Linked DNA regions of Caldimonas thermodepolymerans. The protein of the gene in region 1 interacts with the protein of each later gene in a pairwise test. Links are inferred from orthologs where the notes say so. Each region holds a gene or a part of one and is shown on either strand. Other genes may lie near its edges. The genes, in order: recO and recR.

Region 1 (9,083 bases):
CACTCGGCCAGCGCGCCGTGCAGGCGGATCTCGGGCTTGCCGCTCGGCGCCTTGACCACCTCGCAGGCGCGCCAGGTCATCGGCATGCGCATGCCCAGCCCGATGGCCTTGGAAAACGCTTCCTTGGCGGAAAAGCGCGTCGCCAGGTAGGCGATGCCGCGCGCGGGCACCTTGGCGTAGCGGGTGCGGAACACCTCGATCTCGTGCGGGCCCAGCACCTTCAGCGCGAAGCGCTCGCCGCGGCGCTCCCAGGTCTCGCGCATGCGGCGGATGTCGCAGACGTCCGTGCCGATGCCGTAGATCATCGCGCCTGGGGCGCGTAGGCCCGCTGGATGCAGCGCAGGTAGTCGCGCACCGTCCCGGCATAGCCCAGCTCGAGCGCGTCGGCGATGAAGGCGTGGCCGATGGACACCTCCTGCACGCCGGGCACGGCGCGCAGGAAGTCGGTCAGGTTGTCGCGGTTCAGGTCGTGCCCGGCGTTGACCCCCAGCCCGCTGGCCATCGCCGCCTCGGCCGCGGCAACGTAGGCCGGCAGCGCCTGCGCGGCCTGGCCGTTCAGGTGGGCACGCGCATAGCCCTCGGTGTAGAGCTCGATGCGGTCGGCACCGCAGGCGGCCGCGGCGGCCATCGCCTCGGGCACCGGGTCCATGAACAGGCTCACCCGCACGCCCAGCGCCTGGGCCTCGGCGATCAGCGGCTTGAGCCGCTCGGCGTCCTGCGGGAAGCTCCAGCCGTGGTCGGAGGTGAACTGGCCGACGTCGTCGGGCACGAAGGTGCACTGGTGCGGCCGTACCGCGCGCACGAAGTCCATCAGGTTGTGGAAGGGGTTGCCCTCGATGTTGAACTCGACGTGCGGCCAGTCCTGCAGCAGCTCGGCCAGCTCGTGCACGTCGTGCGCGCGGATGTGCCGCCCGTCGGGACGCGGATGCACGGTCAGGCCCTGGGCCCCGGCTTCCAGCACCAGGGTGGCGGCGCGGGTCACGCTGGGGATGCCCAGGTGGCGCGTGTTGCGCAGCAGCGCCACCTTGTTGAGGTTGACCGACAAGGCGGTCACGCCGTGGCGGGCGGACGGTTCGGGAGCGACGAGCGGGTTCATCGGGCAGGCGGCTGGTTGCGGTCGAGCAGCCGCTGCACGTCCATCATCATCTGGCGCGTGCGCAGCTGCGGCGTACCGACATGATAGTGAAGCAGGGCACGCAGCGCCGTCCTCAGCTCGGGCAAGGCGGTCGCGCAGGCGGCCTGCAGCGGCTCCAGGCCGTCGGCCTCCAGCGCGCGCTGCAGCGCCAGCAGCGTGCGCCCGGACAGCGCCCCTTCCGGCCGGTCGGCCTCCACCACCCCCGCCTCGCCGTGCAGCAGGTAACGCGCCTCGGGCTGCACCGGCGTGTGCGTCAGCGTCGCGAGGTCCAGCTGCGGCAGCACGCCCAGCTCGCGCAGCAGCAGCAGCTCGAAGGCGCGCAGCGCGGCCTGCACCCGCAGGTCGTCCGCCGCCGACAGGTACGGCAGCGTGCGCGCGTAGACGTCGAACAGCACCGGGTGCGGGTCGGCGCGCGCGAGCAGCTTCATCAGCAGCTCGTTGAGGTAGAAGCCGGTCAGCAGCGGCGCGCCGGTCAGCATCGCGCTGCCGCCCGCCCATTCGGCGCTCTTGAGCGTGTGCACCTCGCCGCCCTCTTCCTCGCGGCTGCTGTAGCCCACGACCAGGCGCTGGAACGGCAGCAGCACCGGGCGCAGCTGAGAATAGGGGCGCTTGGCCCCCTTGGCGACCACCGCGACGCGGCCGTGGTCGCGCGTGAACAGGTCCAGGATCAGGCTGGATTCGCTCCAGTCGTAGCGGTGCAGCACATAGGCCGGCTCGCCCTGCACGCGGTGCGCCGCGCGCGCGCCCGGCCCGCGTCCGCGGGAGGTCGCCATCGTCGTTCAGCCCGGCTCACTCGTAGCCATAGCTGCGCAGGCGCTCCTCGTCGTCGGCCCAGCCGGAGCGCACCTTGACCCACAGCTCGAGGAACACCTTGGCGTCGAGCAGCTTCTCCAGCTCCTGGCGCGCCTCGGTGCCGATGCGCTTGAGGCGCTCGCCGCCGTCGCCGATCACGATGGCCTTGTGCGACTCGCGCTCGACGATGATGGTCGCCGCGATGCGGCGCAGCCGGCCCTCTTCCTCGAACTTCTCGATCATCACCGTCGAGCTGTAGGGCAGCTCGTCGCCGGTGAGGCGGAACAGCTTCTCGCGCACGATCTCGCTGGCCAGGAACCGCTCGCTGCGGTCGGTCAGCGCGTCTTCCTCGTACCACCACGGCTGCTCGGGCAGGTAGGGGCGCACGATCTCCAGCAGGCGCTTGACCTGGTCCGGGCGCTTGGCCGACAGCGGCACGAACTCCACGAACGGGTGGCGCTCCTGCATGCTCTTGAGCCAGGGCGCCAGCTCGGCGCGGCGCACCACCTTGTCCAGCTTGTTGGCCACCAGCACGGTGGGCTTGTCCGGCGGGATCAGCGCCAGCACCTTGGCATCGTCGAGCCCGAAGCGGCCGGCCTCGACGACGAACAGCACCAGGTCGACGTCGCTGACCGAGGACAGCACGGTGCGGTTGAGCGTGCGGTTCAGCGCGTTGCTGTGGCGGGTCTGGAAGCCCGGGGTGTCGACGAAGACGTACTGCGTGTCCCCCAGCGTGCGGATGCCGGTGATGCGGTGGCGCGTGGTCTGCGCCTTGCGCGAGGTGATGCTGACCTTCTGCCCCACCAGGGCGTTGAGCAGGGTCGACTTGCCGACATTGGGGCGGCCGACGATGGCGATCAGCCCGCAGCGCTGCGGGCCTTCAGGCGCCGCGCCAGACTCCTCGGGCGGCATGGGGGTGGCGTCCACGTTCAGTTTTCTTCCCTCGCAGCGGATGCTGCATCGCAATACGGAAGCCGCCGCGCTCAGCGGCCCATGGCCTTGAGTTTAGCCAGCATCGCCTGGGCCGCCACCTGCTCGGCGGCACGGCGCGACGGCCCCAGCCCCTGCTCGCTGGCCGACAGGGCCGGCACGCTGCAGCTGACCAGGAACTGCTGCTGGTGGGCGTGGCCGCGGGTCTCGACGATGGCGTAGACCGGCACCGGCAGCTTGCGCGCCTGCAGCCATTCCTGCAACTCGGTCTTGGCGTCCTTGGCGCTGCTGTGCAGCTCGGGTTCGTCCAGCGCCGGGCCGAACAGCCGCTGCACCAGCGCGCGGGCGGCCTCGAAGCCTCCGTCCAGGTAGACCGCGCCGAACACCGCCTCCAGCGCGTCGGCCAGGATGGACGGGCGCTGCGCCCCGCCACTGCGCGCCTCGCCCTCGCCCAGGCGCAGGCAGGCCGGCAGCTCCAGCGCCAGCGCGATGCGGTGCAGCGAGCCCTGCTTGACCAGGTTGGCACGCACGCGCGAGAGGTCGCCCTCGTCCGAGCCGGCGAAGCGCTCGTACAGCAGGCCCGAGATCGCCAGGCCCAGCACCGAGTCGCCCAGGAACTCGAGCCGCTCGTTGTGGTCCGCGCCGAAGCTGCGGTGGGTCAGCGCCCGCCGCAGCAGCGAGGGATTGTGGAAGCGGTACCGGAGCCGCTGCTCCAGCGCCCGCAAGGAGGAATCGCTGCTCACGCCGACATCTTCAACGGGCCGACCGCCCGGCACCGCGGCCCGTCATCGCCGCGAGCTGCCGGAGTACTTGATCAGCAGGTAGACCGGCTCGATCAGCGGGATTTCCTTGTCGTAGGCAAAGCTGACGACGATGCGGTCGTTCTCCTTGGTGATCTCGAGGTCCTGGCCCGAGATCGAGGTGATCGAATATTCGATCTGCTTCTGCCGCTCGAAGGCCGCGCGGATCTCCGGCACCGTGGTGCCGCCTTCCATCGCGATCTTGTTGACCGTGCGCTGGATGGTCCAGTACTCGTTCAGGGTGGGGAAGACCTTCATCGCCACCAGCGCCACGGCACCCACGACGACGGCCCAGAACAGCAGACCGATCAGGGTGATGCCGCGCTGGGCGCGCCGGGAAACGGGGGTCATCGCATAGCTCCTGGATCCAATGAAAGTCATCGCCTGCTATTCACTGAAACGAACCGATACGGCCGAGATTACCCAAATTCATCCAGATCAAAAAGGCCTTCCCGACGATGTTCTCGTCCGGCACGAAGCCCCAGTAGCGCGAATCCTGGGAATCGTCACGGTTGTCACCCATCATGAAGTAGTGACCTTCGGGCACCTTGCAGGTCACGCCTTCGGCGCTGTAGCGGCAGTTCTCCCGGAACGGGAAGTCGTCGGCCGCGATGATGAACGGCGGCGCCTCCTTGTAGTTCAGCACCCGGTGCTCGACGTTGCCGAGCTTCTCGGAATACATCTGGGCATAGCGGCGCCGGTCCTCGTTGTAGTACTCGCCCAGCGGCGCCATCTCGACCGGCTGGCCGTTGATCGTCAGGCGCTTGTTGAGGTAGGCCACCTCGTCGCCCGGCACCCCGACCACCCGCTTGATGTAGTCGATGCGGGTGTCCTTGGGGTAGCGGAACACCACCACGTCGCCGCGCTGCGGGGTGTGGTTCTCGATGATCTTGGTGTTGAGCACCGGCAGGCGCACGCCGTAGTGGAACTTGTTCACCAGGATCAGGTCGCCCACCAGCAGCGTCGGCACCATCGAGCCGGACGGGATCTTGAACGGCTCGAACAGGAACGAGCGCAGCAGGAAGACGATGCAGATCACCGGGAACAGGCCGGCGGTCCAGTCCAGCCACCAGGGCTGCATCAGGATCTTCTCGCGCGCGGCCTGCACGTCGCCGTCCACCTGCGTGATGCCCTGGCGGGCCAGCTCCTCGCGGCGGGCGGCGTGCTGCGCCTCCAGCTGCGCCGCGGCGCGCCGGCGCGCCGGCAGGAAATGGAACCGCTCGGCCAGCCAGAAGGCGAAGGTCACCAGCGTGAGCAGGAACAGCAGCAGCGAGAAGTTGCCGTGCCACGCGTCCACATACCAGCCGCCCAGGTAAACGATCAGGCAGGCATACAAAGCTGCAGTCAGCAGTCCCATCCGGACTCCAGTGAAGGGGATCAGTCGTCGACTTGAAGGATGGCCAGGAAGGCTTCCTGCGGCACTTCCACGGTGCCGATCTGCTTCATCCGTTTCTTGCCGGCTTTTTGTTTTTCCAGCAACTTGCGCTTGCGGGTGATGTCACCGCCGTAGCATTTTGCCAGCACGTTCTTGCGCAGCGCCTTGATGGTCTCCCGGGCGATGATGTTCGCCCCGATGGCGGCCTGGATGGCCACGTCGAACATCTGGCGCGGGATGATCTCGCGCATCTTGACCGCCACCTCGCGGCCGCGGTGCTGGGCCTGGCTGCGGTGCACGATCAGCGACAACGCGTCGACGCGCTCGCCGTTGATCAGCATGTCGACCTTGACGACGTCGGCCGCACGGTACTCCTTGAACTCGTAGTCCATCGAGGCGTAGCCGCGCGAGACGCTCTTGAGCTTGTCGAAGAAGTCCAGCACGATCTCCGCCAGCGGCATGTCGTAGGTCAGCATGACCTGGCGGCCGTGGTAGGCCATGTTGACCTGCACCCCGCGCTTCTGGTTGACCAGCGTCATCACCGGGCCGACGTACTCCTGCGGCATGTACAGGTGCACCGTGACGATGGGTTCGCGGATCTCGCGGATGCGGCCCGGGTCGGGCATCTTCGACGGGTTCTCGACCTGCATCACCGTGCCGTCGTTGAGCTCGACCTCGTAGACCACGCTGGGCGCGGTGGTGATCAGGTCCTGGTCGAACTCGCGCTCCAGGCGCTCCTGCACGATCTCCATGTGCAGCAGGCCCAGGAAGCCGCAGCGGAAGCCGAAGCCCAGCGCCTGCGAGACCTCCGGCTCGAAGCGCAGCGAGGCGTCGTTGAGCTTGAGCTTCTCCAGCGCGTCGCGCAGCTGGTCGTACTCGCTCGCCTCGGTCGGGTACAGGCCTGCGAACACCTGCGGCTGGATCTCCTTGAAGCCGGGCAGCGGCTCGCTGGCCGGTCCCAGGCAGTTGGGCGTCTTCTTCTCGTGGGTGAGGGTGTCGCCCACCTTGGCCGCCTGCAGCTCCTTGATGCCGGCGATCACGAAGCCCACCTCCCCGGCCTGCAGCGACTCGCGCTGCACCGACTTGGGCGTGAACACCCCCAGCTGCTCGGCGTTGTAGGCGGCGTTGGTCGCCATCATCTTGATGCGGTCGCCCTTCTTCAGCTGGCCGTCGACCACCCGCACCAGCATCACGACGCCGACGTAGTTGTCGAACCAGGAGTCGATGATCACCGCGCGCAGCGGGGCGTCCGGGTTGCCGCGCGGCGGCGGCATGCGCGTGACGATGGCCTCCAGGATCTCGTCGATGCCCTCGCCGGTCTTGGCCGAGCAGGGGATGGCGTCGCTCGCGTCGATGCCGATGACGTCCTCGATCTCGCCCTTGGCCCGGTCCGGGTCGGCCTGGGGCAGGTCCATCTTGTTGAGCACCGGCACCACCTCGACGCCGAGCTCGATCGCGGTGTAGCAGTTGGCCACCGTCTGCGCCTCGACGCCCTGGCTGGCGTCGACCACCAGCAGCGCGCCCTCGCAGGCCGACAGCGAGCGGCTGACCTCGTAGCTGAAGTCCACGTGCCCCGGCGTGTCGATCAGGTTCAGGTTGTAGACCTTGCCGTCGCGTGCGGTGTACTGCAGCGCCGCGGTCTGTGCCTTGATCGTGATGCCGCGTTCGCGCTCGATGTCCATCGAGTCGAGCACCTGCGCTTCCATCTCGCGGTCGCTCAAGCCCCCGCAGCGCTGGATCAGGCGATCGGCGAGCGTCGACTTGCCATGGTCGATGTGGGCAATGATGGAGAAGTTGCGGATGTGGTTCATGAAAGCGGGTCGAGTGCTCCACCGCCGCTGCGGCATCGATCGTCGATGCGGCCGCGGCGGTGCGCCATGCCGTGCGGCCCCTGCCCTGCCTTCGCGCCACAGGCGGGCCGGAGCCTAAAAAAAAGGCGCGTCAACCGGCGACGCGCCTTCCAACAAAAAGGTATGGCAACTGCTTTGTTGGACCTCCATTGTAGCCAAATACCCCCCGCTGAAAACCGCACCAGTGCTTGCTTCGCCGACGTTGCACCGTGCCAACAGGGAAAACTTTCCACAGTTTATCCACAGACGCATGTGGATGGCCTGGGGATAGTTTCAAACGGGCGGGACTACCGTCGCGGTCCAACGACAAAGGGCTGCGCGACGCCCGGATTTTATCGAAATGTACCGGCAATCGCCGGCATCGACCCGATGTTTGTGGGCGCTCACGGACAGACTTATCAACACCGCCCAGACCCCGCCTGTCGCGCGCACTTTTTGGCACATGAAAAAACCCGACAACCTAGTTGGTTGCCGGGTTCTCCCGGGACCCCTGCGCAGGGGCCTTGCGGACCGGTCAGCGCGCCGGCCGGATCACGGCGTACTGGGCCCATTCCCCGCGCCGGAACAGCACGTTGAAGGGCTTGCCCTTGTCCAGCTTGCGCAGCACGGCCTCGAGCTGCTTGACGTCCTGCACCTCGACGTTGGCCACCGCCAGGATCACGTCGCCCTCGCGCAGGCCGGCACGCGCGGCGGGGCCGTCGGCGGCGGTGACGCGCACGCCGCCCTTGAGGCCCAGCTCGCGCCGCTCCGCGGGCGTGAGGTCGGCCACTGCCAGGCCCAGGTCCTGCGCCGCGGCCAGCGGCGCGCCCCCCGGGCGCGGCTCGGGCGTGCCGGCGCTGGCGCTGCGCTCGGGCTCGAACTCGCCGACCGTGACCGGGATGTCGCGGTAGCTGCCGCGCCGGAACACCTGCACCGTGACCTTGCTGCCCGGCTTGGTGTTGCCGACGATGCGCGGCAGGTCGGAGGCCCGCTCGATGGTCTTGCCGTCGAAGCGCGTGATGATGTCGCCTGCCTCGAGGCCGGCCTTGGCCGCCGGGCCGTCGTCCTCGACGCTGCGCACCAGGGCGCCGACCGGCTTGCCCAGGCCGATGGATTCGGCCACCTCCTTGGTGACCTGGTCGATCTGCACGCCGATGCGTCCGCGGATCACGCGGCCGGTGGTGCGCAGCTGGTCGGCCACGCGCATCGCCTCGTCGATCGGGATCGCGAACGAGATGCCCATGAAGCCGCCCGAGCGGCTGTAGATCTGCGAGTTGATGCCCACCACCTCGCCGCGCAGGTTGATCAGCGGGCCGCCGGAGTTGCCGGGGTTGATCGCGACGTCGGTCTGGATGAACGGCAGGTAGTCGCCGGTCTCGCGCTGCTTGGCGCTGACGATGCCGGCCGTGACGGTGTTGTCCAGCCCGAACGGCGAGCCGATCGCCATCACCCACTCGCCGACCTTGAGCTTGCCGACGTCACCGATCTTCACCGCCGGCAGGCCCGTCGCGTCGATCTTCACGACCGCCACGTCGGTGCGCTTGTCCGAGCCGACCACCTTGGCCTTGAACTCGCGCTTGTCGGTCAGCGTGACGTAGACCTCGTCGGCGCCCTCGATGACGTGGGCGTTGGTCATGATGTAGCCGTCGGAGGTGATCACGAAGCCGGAGCCCACGCCGCGCGGCACCAGCTCTTCCTGCTCGGGCCGCTGCTGGCGGCGCGGGTCGACCCGCGGGCCGGGAAACGGGATGCCGAAGAAGCGCCGGAAGAACTCCTGCATCTCCTCGTCCATCTGCGGTCCCGGGTACTGCCGCGTGCTCACGCGCGCGCTGGTGCGGATGTTCACGACCGAGGGGCCCACCTGTTCGACCAGCACCGTGAAGTCGGGCAGGTCGCGGCCGGTGGACTGGGCTGGCGCCGGCTGCGCCAGCGCGAGGCAGGCCCCGGCCAGCAGCGCGGTCAGCACATGACGAAACCGTCCAGTTGTATGGATTCTTGCAGTCATCGATCACCTCAACGGAAAGATGCCGCGACGAGCGCGGCACCGGAATGCGCAGGCAGGCTCAGGGCTTGCGCTCCAGGCCCTGCACCAGCATGCGCAGCGTGGCCGGCGGCACTTCCCCGACCGCCGTCACCCACCAGTCCCCGTGGCGGCGCATCAGGGTCTGCGTGGCGCCCATGCTCATCTGCATCTCCTTGCGATGCCGGGCGGGGTCATAGGG
Region 2 (9,336 bases), 1.2 Mb from region 1 along the record:
AGATCGTCGCGGTGCAGCCGCTGCGCGCGCAGTGGATCGCGCCGCTGGCGGCCGAGCGGCTGCGCCGGCAGCAGGGCGGGCGGGCCGACCAGGCCGAGATCGCCTCCACGCTCGACGTCGAGCTGCAGTCCACCGTCGAGCGCATGCTGCTGGACCGCACCGGCGCGCTGCCGCCCAAGGTGTCGATGGCGGTGCTCGTGATGCACAACGACACCCTGGAGGTGCACGCCTACGCCGGCTCGGCCGACTTCCACGACGCGCAGCGCGCCGCCCACGTCGACATGGTGCGCGGGGTGCGCTCGCCCGGTTCCACGCTCAAGCCCTTCCTCTACGCGCTGGCGCTGGACGACGGGCTGGTGCATTCCGAGAGCCTGTTGGTCGACGCGCCGCAGTCCTTCGGCGGCTACCAGCCCGGCAACTTCCAGGCCTCGTTCAGCGGGCCGGTCAGCGTCGCCGAGGCGCTGCAGCGCTCGCTCAACGTGCCGGCGGTCGACCTGCTGGACCGCATCGGCCCGGCGCGCTTTGCCGCGGTGCTGCGCGCCGGCGGCCTGCGCCTGCGCATGCCGGCCGGCTCAGCGCCCAACCTGAGCCTCATCCTCGGCGGTGCCGGCACCACGCTGGAAGAGCTGGTCGGCGCCTACCGGGCCTTCGCGCGCGGCGGCGTGGCGGGGCGGCCGCGCCTGACGCCCGACGCGCCGCGCGTCGAGGCACCGCTGATGAGCGCCGGGGCGGCCTACATCGTGCGCGACATCCTCGAATCGGGCGGCCATCCGGACCGCCCGTCCTCCACCGCCCGCCGGCACGTGGCCTGGAAGACCGGCACCAGCTTCGGCTTCCGCGACGCCTGGGCGGTGGGCGTGACCGACGAGTACACGGTGGGGGTGTGGGTGGGGCGCCCGGACGGCACGCCCAACCCCGGCTTCTTCGGCGCCAACGTGGCCGCGCCGCTGCTGCATGACATCGTCGACGCGCTGCCGCCGGTCTCGCCCGCGGCCGCCGCGACGCGCCGCCGTCCCGACAGCGTGAGGGCGGTGACCATCTGCTGGCCGCTCGGCCTGCGTGTCGAGGCCACCGACCCGGCGCACTGCCTGGTGCGCCGCACCGGCTGGGCCTTGAACGGCGGCGTGCCGCCCACCTTGCCCGACCGCGCGCGCAGCGGCGGGCTGCTGGTCAGCCTGGCCGGCTGTGGCCGCAGCGGGCACGCGGTGCGCTGGCCCACGGCGCTGGAGCCCTGGCTGCGTGCCCCGGTGCCCGAGGGCTGCGACCGCTCGCTCGACGGCGGCACCGCGCTGCGCATCGCCGGGCTGGAGCATGGCGCGCTGCTGCGCCCGGCGCCGGGCCGGCAGCACGTCGACGTGCACCTGAGCGTGCTGGGCACCGCCAGCGCCGCGCAGCCGGTCTACTGGCTGGTCGACGGGGTGCAGCAGCGCCGTGCGTCCGCGCGCGAGGCGGTCACGCTGCAGTTCCGCAGCAACGGCCGGCACAGCATCACCGCGCTGGACGGGCAGGGGCGCTTCCACCGCATCGAGGTGGTGGTCCGGGGCGTGTGAGGGGGCGAGGACGCTGCCGTGCACGGGCACGCAGCGCAGGAGAAGAGATGGTCGGGGTGAGATGATTCGAACATCCGACCCACTGCTCCCAAAGCAGTTGCGCTACCAGGCTGCGCTACACCCCGAGGCCAAGAATTCTATCTGCGGTTTGCACCGGCACCCAAGAACGGCCTCGGGCGGGCGGCGCACCGGCGCCCGGACATCTGCGTCACGGGCGGGCAGGAGCGGAAGAGGAAAGGTGACGAGCCTTAACCCCGGCACTGGTCGCAACGGTTAGGGCTGCTTCGTTCCCGACCTGACCCGGTTGGCCGCGCTCCCATGCGGGGAGGCCCGTCAGGGACGGATTGTAGGCCACCTCGGGGAAGTCCCCGGGGCGGACGCGGCCGTTGCCCTCATGCGTCGCGCGAACTGCGGACGGGGCGGTGGATGCCGCCCCGTAGAATCGCGGCCATGAGCTACCTCGTTCTTGCCCGCAAGTACCGGCCACGCACCTTCGAGCAGATGGTCGGGCAAGAGCACGTGGTGCAGGCCCTGTCCAACGCGCTGACGCAGCAGCGCCTGCACCACGCCTACCTGTTCACCGGCACGCGCGGCGTGGGCAAGACCACGGTCTCGCGCATCCTCGCCAAGTCGCTCAACTGCCAGGGCGCGGACGGGCAGGGCGGCATCACCGCCACGCCCTGCGGCGTGTGCCAGGCCTGCCGCGACATCGACGCCGGCCGCTTCGTCGACTACGTCGAGCTGGACGCGGCCTCCAACCGCGGCGTCGAGGAGATCTCGCTGCTGCTGGACCAGGCGGCCTACAAGCCGGTCGTGGGCCGCTTCAAGGTCTACATGATCGACGAGGTCCACATGCTCTCCAACTTCGCGTTCAACGCGATGTTGAAGACGCTGGAGGAGCCGCCCGAATACCTGAAGTTCGTGCTGGCCACGACCGACCCGCAGAAGGTGCCGGTCACGGTGCTGTCGCGCTGCCTGCAGTTCAACCTGCGCCCGATGGCGCCCGAGACCGTGCTCGAGCACCTGCAGCGCGTGCTCGCGGCTGAGCAGATCGAGGCCGAGCCGGGCGCGCTGCGCCTGCTCGCGCGCGCCGCACGCGGCTCGATGCGCGACGCGCTGTCGCTGACCGACCAGGCGATCGCCTTCGGTTCCGGCGTGCTGTACGAGGAGGGCGTGCGGCGGATGCTGGGCGCGGTGGACCGCAGCCATGTCTACCGACTGATCGAGCACCTGGCCGCCGGCGACGGCGCGGCGGTGGTGGCGCTGGTGCAGGAGATGCGTGCGCAGGGCCTGTCGGCACCCGGGGCGCTGGAAGAGATGTCCAGCGTGCTGCAGCAGATGGCGGTGTTCCAGGTCGTGCCCGAGGCGGCCGACGAGAACGATCCCGACGTGCAGGTGCTGCAGCGCCTGGCGGGCCTCCTGCCGCCCGACGAGACGCAGCTGCTCTACAGCATCGCGCTGCACGGGCGCAACGAGCTGGGCCTGGCGCCCGACGAATACAGCGGCATGACCATGGTGCTGCTGCGCATGCTGGCTTTCAAGCCGGCGCAGGGCGGCGCCGGCAAGGCCGCCGCGGCCCCGCTGCAGCGTACCGTGACCGCCAGCACCCGGGTCGCCCCGCGGGCGGCCCCGCCGACGGTGGCGCGGCCTGCCGCGGCAGCGCCGCCTGCACCCGCATCCGCACGCCCCGCGCTGCGTCCCGCTGCGACGCCGGTGGCTGCCCCGCGCGCTGCGGCGCAGGCGCCGGTCGCACCGGCCCGCCCCGCGCTGCGCGAGCCCGAACCGCCGCCGCCCTGGGTCGACGCCCCGTTGCCCGACGAGGAGCCGGCCGCGCCGGCGCCTGCGCGCGCCCGGGCCGCACCGCCGGCCGAGGAGGCCGCGCCGATCCTGGTGCCGTCCTCGGCGTTGGGCGATCGCTGGCAGGAGCTGGTAGGCCAGATGTGCGAGCGCGAGCTGATCAGTGCCCTGGTGCGCGAGCTGGCCATGCAGGCGCAGCTGCTGTCGGCCGACGGGCCGGCATGGCGCCTGCGCGTCGAGCGCGAGACGCTGGCGACCGATTCGGCACGTGGCAAGCTGCAGGCGGCGCTGTCCGAGGTGCTCGGGCAGCCGCTGACGCTGGCGCTGGAGGTCGGCCCCACCGAGGACACCCCGGCGCGGCGCGAGGCGGCCCGCCGCGCGCAACGCCAGCGCGAGGCCGAACAGCTGATCCAGAACGACCCGCTGGTGGTGTCGCTGATGCAGCAGTTCAGCACCGCGCGCATCGTGCCCGGCTCGATCCGGCCGCTGTGACGATCACGACCACAACCGCAGGCACCGTCCTGCACCCGTCAAGAACCCGAGAAAGGACGACGCAATGATCAAAGGTCAACTCGCTGGCCTGATGAAGCAGGCCCAGCAGATGCAGGAAAACCTCAAGCGCGCGCAGGAGGAGCTGGCGCAGCTGGAGGTCGAGGGGCAGTCCGGTGCCGGCCTGGTCAAGGTGCTGATGACCTGCAAGCACGACGTCAAGCGCGTCACCATCGACCCCAGCCTGCTGGCGGACGACAAGGAGATGCTCGAGGACCTGGTTGCCGCGGCCTTCAACGACGCGGTGCGCCGCGCCGAGGAAGTGAGCCAGGAGAAGATGGCCAAGCTGACCGCCGGCATGCCGCTGCCGCCGGGCATGAAGTTCCCGTTCTGATCCCCCGAGCTCTTCCTTGCAGACTGCCATGAGCCGATCGGCCCTCGACGCGCTGGTGGAGGCCTTGCGCCGCCTGCCGGGCGTGGGGCCCAAGTCGGCCTCGCGCATGGCCTTCCACCTGCTGCAGCACGACCAGGAAGGCGCGCGGTTGCTGGCGCGTGCGCTCGACGCCGCGCTGGAGCGGGTGCGCCACTGCCGGCGCTGCAACACCTTCACCGAGCACGAGGTCTGCGAGACCTGCCTGGACCCGCAGCGCGACGCCACGCAGCTGTGCGTGGTGGAGACCCCGGCGGACCAGGCCGCGGTGGAGCGCACCGGCAGCTACAAGGGCCTGTACTTCGTGCTGATGGGCCGCCTCAGCCCCCTGGACGGCATCGGCCCGCGCGAGATCGCGATGCAGCGCCTGTTCGAGCGGGCCACCGACGGCCAGGTGCGCGAGGTCATCGTCGCGACCAACTTCACCGCCGAGGGCGAGGCCACCGCCCATGTGCTCGCCGAGGGCCTCAAGGCCCAGGGCCTGCGGGTGACCCGGCTGGCGCGCGGCGTGCCGGTGGGCAGCGAGCTCGAGTACGTGGACCTGGGCACCATCGCCCACGCGCTGGTCGACCGGCGCTGAGTCCCGCCCGGCCGCCGTGCGGCCGCCTTGACGCCGGGCAAGGCACCCGGGGAGTTTCCCTGCCCGGAGCGCACCGGATTGGATCGCACCGGTGCGCCGCCTACGCTCCCTCACATGGCGCGTCCCTCGCATGTCCTGTCCATCCCGCTGCAGCGCCGCGGCATGTTGCGTGCGCTGGGGGTGGCCGCGTGCGCGACGGTGGCGTCGCCCGGGCGGTGGGCCCGGCCGGCACCGAACCGGGTGCGGGTGGCGCTCGAGCGGGAAGGGTCGCTCGCGCACCTGCCGCTCATCGTCGCGCAACGGCTCGGCTATTTCCGCCAGGAAGGGCTGGACGTGGTGCTGATCGAGCTGGCCGGGGCGGCCGCGGTGTTCGAGGCCGTCCAGGCCGGCCGCGCGGAGGCCGGTTCAGGGCCGTACCTCGGCGTGCTGCAGCGGCAGCTGCGCGGCGAGGCCGTGCAGACCATCGTGCTGCAGGGGCGCGTGCCGCAGGTCGCGCTCGGGGTGTCGGTGCGGCTGCTGCCCGCGTATCGCGGCCCGGGCGACCTGCGCGGGCGGCGCATCGGCGTGCCGGCACCGGGGACGATGGGCCACGTGCTCGCGCGCCTGTGGCTGGCCCGCGAGGCGGTGGCGCCCGACGAGGTCGAATGGGTGAGCCTCGCGCCGGTGAACAGCGCCGTGCTGGCGCTGCGCTCGGGCGAGGTCGACGCGCTCAGCCATCTCGAGCCGGGCATGACGCAGCTCGAGCAGAAGGGAGAGCTGCGCACCATCGCCGACGCCCGCACGCTCAAGGGCGCGCAGCAGGTGTTCGGCGGACCTTTGCCCGGCACCTGCCTGTTCGTCCCGCAAGCGTCCGTCACGCGCCAGGGCGCGGCCTGCCAGGCGCTGGTCAACGGCGTGGCGCGGGCGCTGGCCTGGCTGCAGACGGCGCAGCCGCAGGACATCATCTCGACGGTGCCCGAGGCCTCCATGATGGGCGACCGCGCGCTGTACCTGGCCTCGTTCTACCGCCTGCGCGAGTCCTATTCGCCGGACGGGCTGCTGGGCGAGGCGGGCGGGCGCACGGCGTGGAACGTGGTGACCCTCCTGGGCGAGGGACGCGAGGCCCGGGCCGAGGAGGTGCTGGCGCGCAGCTACACCAACGAGTTCGCCGAGCGGGCGCGCACCAGGCTCAGCAAGACCTGAGCGTCCCGGCACCCGCGGATCAGTTGCGTGCGACGTTGACGCGCGACTTGGACTTGCCGTTGCCCTTGGCCGCGGTGCGGGTGCCGGCGGCCTTCTTCTTCGAGGCCGTGCGCGTGGAGGCCTTGGAGGACTTGGAGGACTTGCCGGTGCGCGCCACGGCGGTCGAGGCCTTGGCCTTGCCGGGCTTGTAGACCACCACGCGCTGGCCGGCGGCGAAGCGGGCCGAGGGGCTCACGCCGTTCCATTGCGCCAGGTCGGCCGCCCGCACGCCCACGCGGCGCGCCAGGGCGGCCACGGTTTCGCGGCCCTTGGCACGCACGACGACGCGGCGGCCGCTGCCGCCTTCGGGCACCAGCGACATCACCGCGTTGTCGGCCACCTCGGCGGACACGTCCTCGGTGTGCTTGTGCGGATGGCGCGGAACGAGCAGCGTGGAGCCGGCACGCACCATCATGCGCGGCGGGATCTTGTTGATCCGGCGCAGCTCGTCTTCGCTCATGCCGGCGCGCTTGGCGGCGTCGGCCACCTTCATCGTCGTGGGCACCACCCAGGCGGTCCAGCTGGCCAGCGGGCCTTCGTGGTCGCTCAGGTTGCGGATGAAGCGGCGCGCGTTGTCGTAGGGCAGCAGGATCTGCGGCGTGCCGGCAGCCAGGATCACCGGCTTGTTCATCTGCGGGTTGAGCGCGCGGAACTCGTCCATCGGCAGCTCGGCGAGCCGGGCGGCCAGGTCGACGTCGATGTCGCGCTGGATCGCCACCGTCAGGAAGTACGGGTGGTTCTCGATCGGGGTCAGCGCCAGGCCGTAGGCGGCCGGGTTGGCCACGATGTTCTTGATCGCCTGCAGCTTGGGGACGTAGTAGCGCGTCTCGGTCGGCATGCGCAGGCTGGCGTAGTCGGTGGGCAGGCCGGCGCGCTGGTTGCGCGCGATGGCACGCTGCACGCTGCCTTCGCCCCAGTTGTAGGCCGCCAGCGCCAGGTGCCAGTCACCGAACATGCCGTAGAGCTTGCCCAGGTAGTCCAGCGCGGCGCGCGTGGAGGCAAGCACGTCGCGGCGTTCGTCGCGGAAGATGTTCTGCGTGAGGTCGTAGTGCTTGCCGGTGGAGGGAATGAACTGCCACATGCCCGAGGCCTTCGCGACCGACATCGCCTGCGGGTTGAAGGCGCTCTCGATGAAGGGCAGCAGCGCCAGTTCGGTCGGCATGCCGCGGTATTCGACTTCCTCGACGATGTGGAACAGGTAGCGGCTGGCGCGCTCGGTCATGCGCTGCACGTAGTCCGGCCGAGAGGCGTAGTACTGCTCGCGGTTCTTCACCAGATCGCCTTCCAGGTCGGGCATCGCGAAGCCGCGGCGGATGCGCTCCCACAGGTCGTTCTGCTGCACCGCCGCGGGGTCCGGGGCCTGGCCGGGGTGGGTGGCCGATGCCGGGTTGACCTCGGGGTCCTCGACGATCACGGCCGCGTCGGCGTTGTCGTCCTGCTCCGACCCGGATTCCAGCAGGGCCATCAGGGCCGCCTCGCTGGGCACATCGGTGAGCTGGGGGGCAGGGCGGGGGGCCGCAGCGCTGGCGGCAGCCGCGGGCGTCGGGGCGCCGGCCGGCGCGGGGGCCGTGGCACAGCCGGTCGTCAGCAGGACCGCGGCGATGCCGAAGGCGGCGCCCAGGCGCATCAGCAGATGCTTCATCGGAATTCGTTCTTCCATTGTCGGAGCGCGGCCAGCACGGCGACGGGATCGTCGGCGGGCGTGCCGCGAGCGCGCAGCGTGGCCGCCACGGCGGGCTGGTCACAGCGCAGGAATGGGTTGATCTGCCGTTCCAGCCCGATGGAGCTGGGCAGCGTCGGCTCGCCGCGGGCGCGCAACGCCTCGCAGTGGGCGAGGTGGGCGGCGATCTGCGCATTGCCGGGCTCGGCGGCCTGCGCAAAGCGCAGGTTGCTCAGCGTGTACTCGTGGGCGCAGCACACGCGCGTGTCGGCCGGCAGGGCCGCCAGCTTGCCGAGCGAGGCGTGCATCTGCGCCGGCGTGCCCTCGAAGAGCCGTCCGCAGCCGGCGGAAAACAGCGTGTCGCCGCAGAAGAGCACCGGCGCGCCGTCGAGGTCCTCGCACCAGTAGGCCACGTGCCCGCCGGTGTGGCCCGGCACGTCCAGCACCTGGAAGCGCAGCCCGTTCCAGCGGGCTTCGTCACCTTCGGACACAGGCGTGCAGGGCACCGGCATGCTCTCATGGGCAGGCCCGTAGACCGGGCCATCGAGCACATCCAGCAGTTGCTGCAGTCCGCCGACGTGGTCGCCGTGGTGGTGCGTCACTAGAATGCCCGTCAATCGGAGCCCGCCAGCCTGCAGGGCGTCCGTCACTGGCGTTGCTTCTCCCGGATCGACGACGAGGGCCTGCAGGCCATCGTGGATCATCCAGACGTAGTTGTCGGTGAATGCGGGCAGGGCAACCAGTTTCATGACGCAAAGCGCGCAAATTATAAGTTTGGATGAGTGGCTGCTCACGCCGACGGGCCGGTATTTGTTGGCGTGGGAGCAACAGCAGATCGATGCGGCGGTGGGCGACGTGTTCGGATTCCATGCCGTCCAGCTGGGCCTGCCGCAGCTCGGCGGCCTGGTGCAGAACCGCATGCCGCACCGCTGGCTGGCCCTGGACCGGCCGCCGGCGGCGCCGACGGAGGCCCCTGCGCCGCCCGGCGAGGCCGCGCCGCCGCGCCCGCACGGCGTGCCCTGGGCATTGCTGACCGACTTCCACGCGTTGCCGTTCGAGACACAGAGCCTGGACCTGGTGATCCTGCCACACACGCTCGAGCTGGCCGGCGACCCGCACCAGACGCTGCGCGAGGTGGAGCGGGTGCTGGTGCCCGAGGGGCGGGTGGTGGTGGTCGGCCTCAACCCGGCGAGCCTGTGGTGGCTGCAGCACCGCCTGTCCGGGCTGTGCCGGCGCCTGGGCTTCGGCCGTGGCGTGCTGCCTGACACCGGCGACCTGATCGGCTACTGGCGGCTGTGCGACTGGCTGCGGCTGCTGAACTTCGAGATCGGCCAGGGCCGCTTCGGCTGTTACCGTCCGGCCACGCGGACCGAGCTGTGGCTGGAGCGTTTCCGCTGGATCGAGCCCTGGGGCGAGCGCTGGTGGCCGGTGCTGGGCGCGGTGTACTTCCTCACCGCGGTCAAGCGCGTGCGCGGCATGCGACTGATCGGCCCGGCCTGGAAGCGCAAGGAGGCGCGCTCGGCCCGGGTGGTGGCCGCCTCGCGCACCCAGCGGCTCGGCGGCCGCGGCGGCCATCGTGCCTGAGGGCGGTGGGCCGGCCCCAATCCGC

Evidence for each region.
Region 2: the proteins of recO (region 1) and recR interact in binary tests that used the Escherichia coli proteins (3 or more experiments, as listed by UniProt). The link is inferred for Caldimonas thermodepolymerans from one-to-one orthologs.

What each region holds. Positions count from the first base shown.
Region 1 is NZ_CP064338.1:940,666-949,748, reverse strand. The notes cover bases 1-2,739. They hold recO (DNA repair protein RecO), read right to left. Parts: upstream 1,909-2,739; coding sequence 1,093-1,908; downstream 1-1,092. Other genes in these bases: era (GTPase Era), read right to left, coding at 1,925-2,739; IS481_RS04660 (pyridoxine 5'-phosphate synthase), read right to left, coding at 302-1,096; acpS (holo-ACP synthase), read right to left, coding at 1-305. In the rest of the region: more of era, read right to left, coding at 2,740-2,839; rnc (ribonuclease III), read right to left, coding at 2,911-3,600; IS481_RS04640 (DUF4845 domain-containing protein), read right to left, coding at 3,643-4,008; lepB (signal peptidase I), read right to left, coding at 4,049-5,014; lepA (translation elongation factor 4), read right to left, coding at 5,035-6,843; IS481_RS04625 (DegQ family serine endoprotease), read right to left, coding at 7,397-8,866; IS481_RS04620 (MucB/RseB C-terminal domain-containing protein), read right to left, coding at 8,925-9,083. UniProt on the Escherichia coli protein: Involved in DNA repair and RecF pathway recombination.
Region 2 is NZ_CP064338.1:2,161,698-2,171,033, reverse strand. What follows is about bases 3,061-6,052. They hold recR (recombination mediator RecR), read left to right. Parts: upstream 3,061-4,258; coding sequence 4,259-4,846; downstream 4,847-6,052. Other genes in these bases: IS481_RS10105 (transglycosylase SLT domain-containing protein), read right to left, coding at 6,048-6,052; IS481_RS10110 (ABC transporter substrate-binding protein), read left to right, coding at 4,961-6,028; IS481_RS10120 (YbaB/EbfC family nucleoid-associated protein), read left to right, coding at 3,904-4,230; dnaX (DNA polymerase III subunit gamma/tau), read left to right, coding at 3,061-3,839. Outside these bases: pbpC (penicillin-binding protein 1C), read left to right, coding at 1-1,550; more of dnaX, read left to right, coding at 2,001-3,060; more of IS481_RS10105, read right to left, coding at 6,053-7,694; gloB (hydroxyacylglutathione hydrolase), read right to left, coding at 7,706-8,476; IS481_RS10095 (class I SAM-dependent methyltransferase), read left to right, coding at 8,502-9,311. UniProt on the Escherichia coli protein: May play a role in DNA repair. It seems to be involved in an RecBC-independent recombinational process of DNA repair. It may act with RecF and RecO.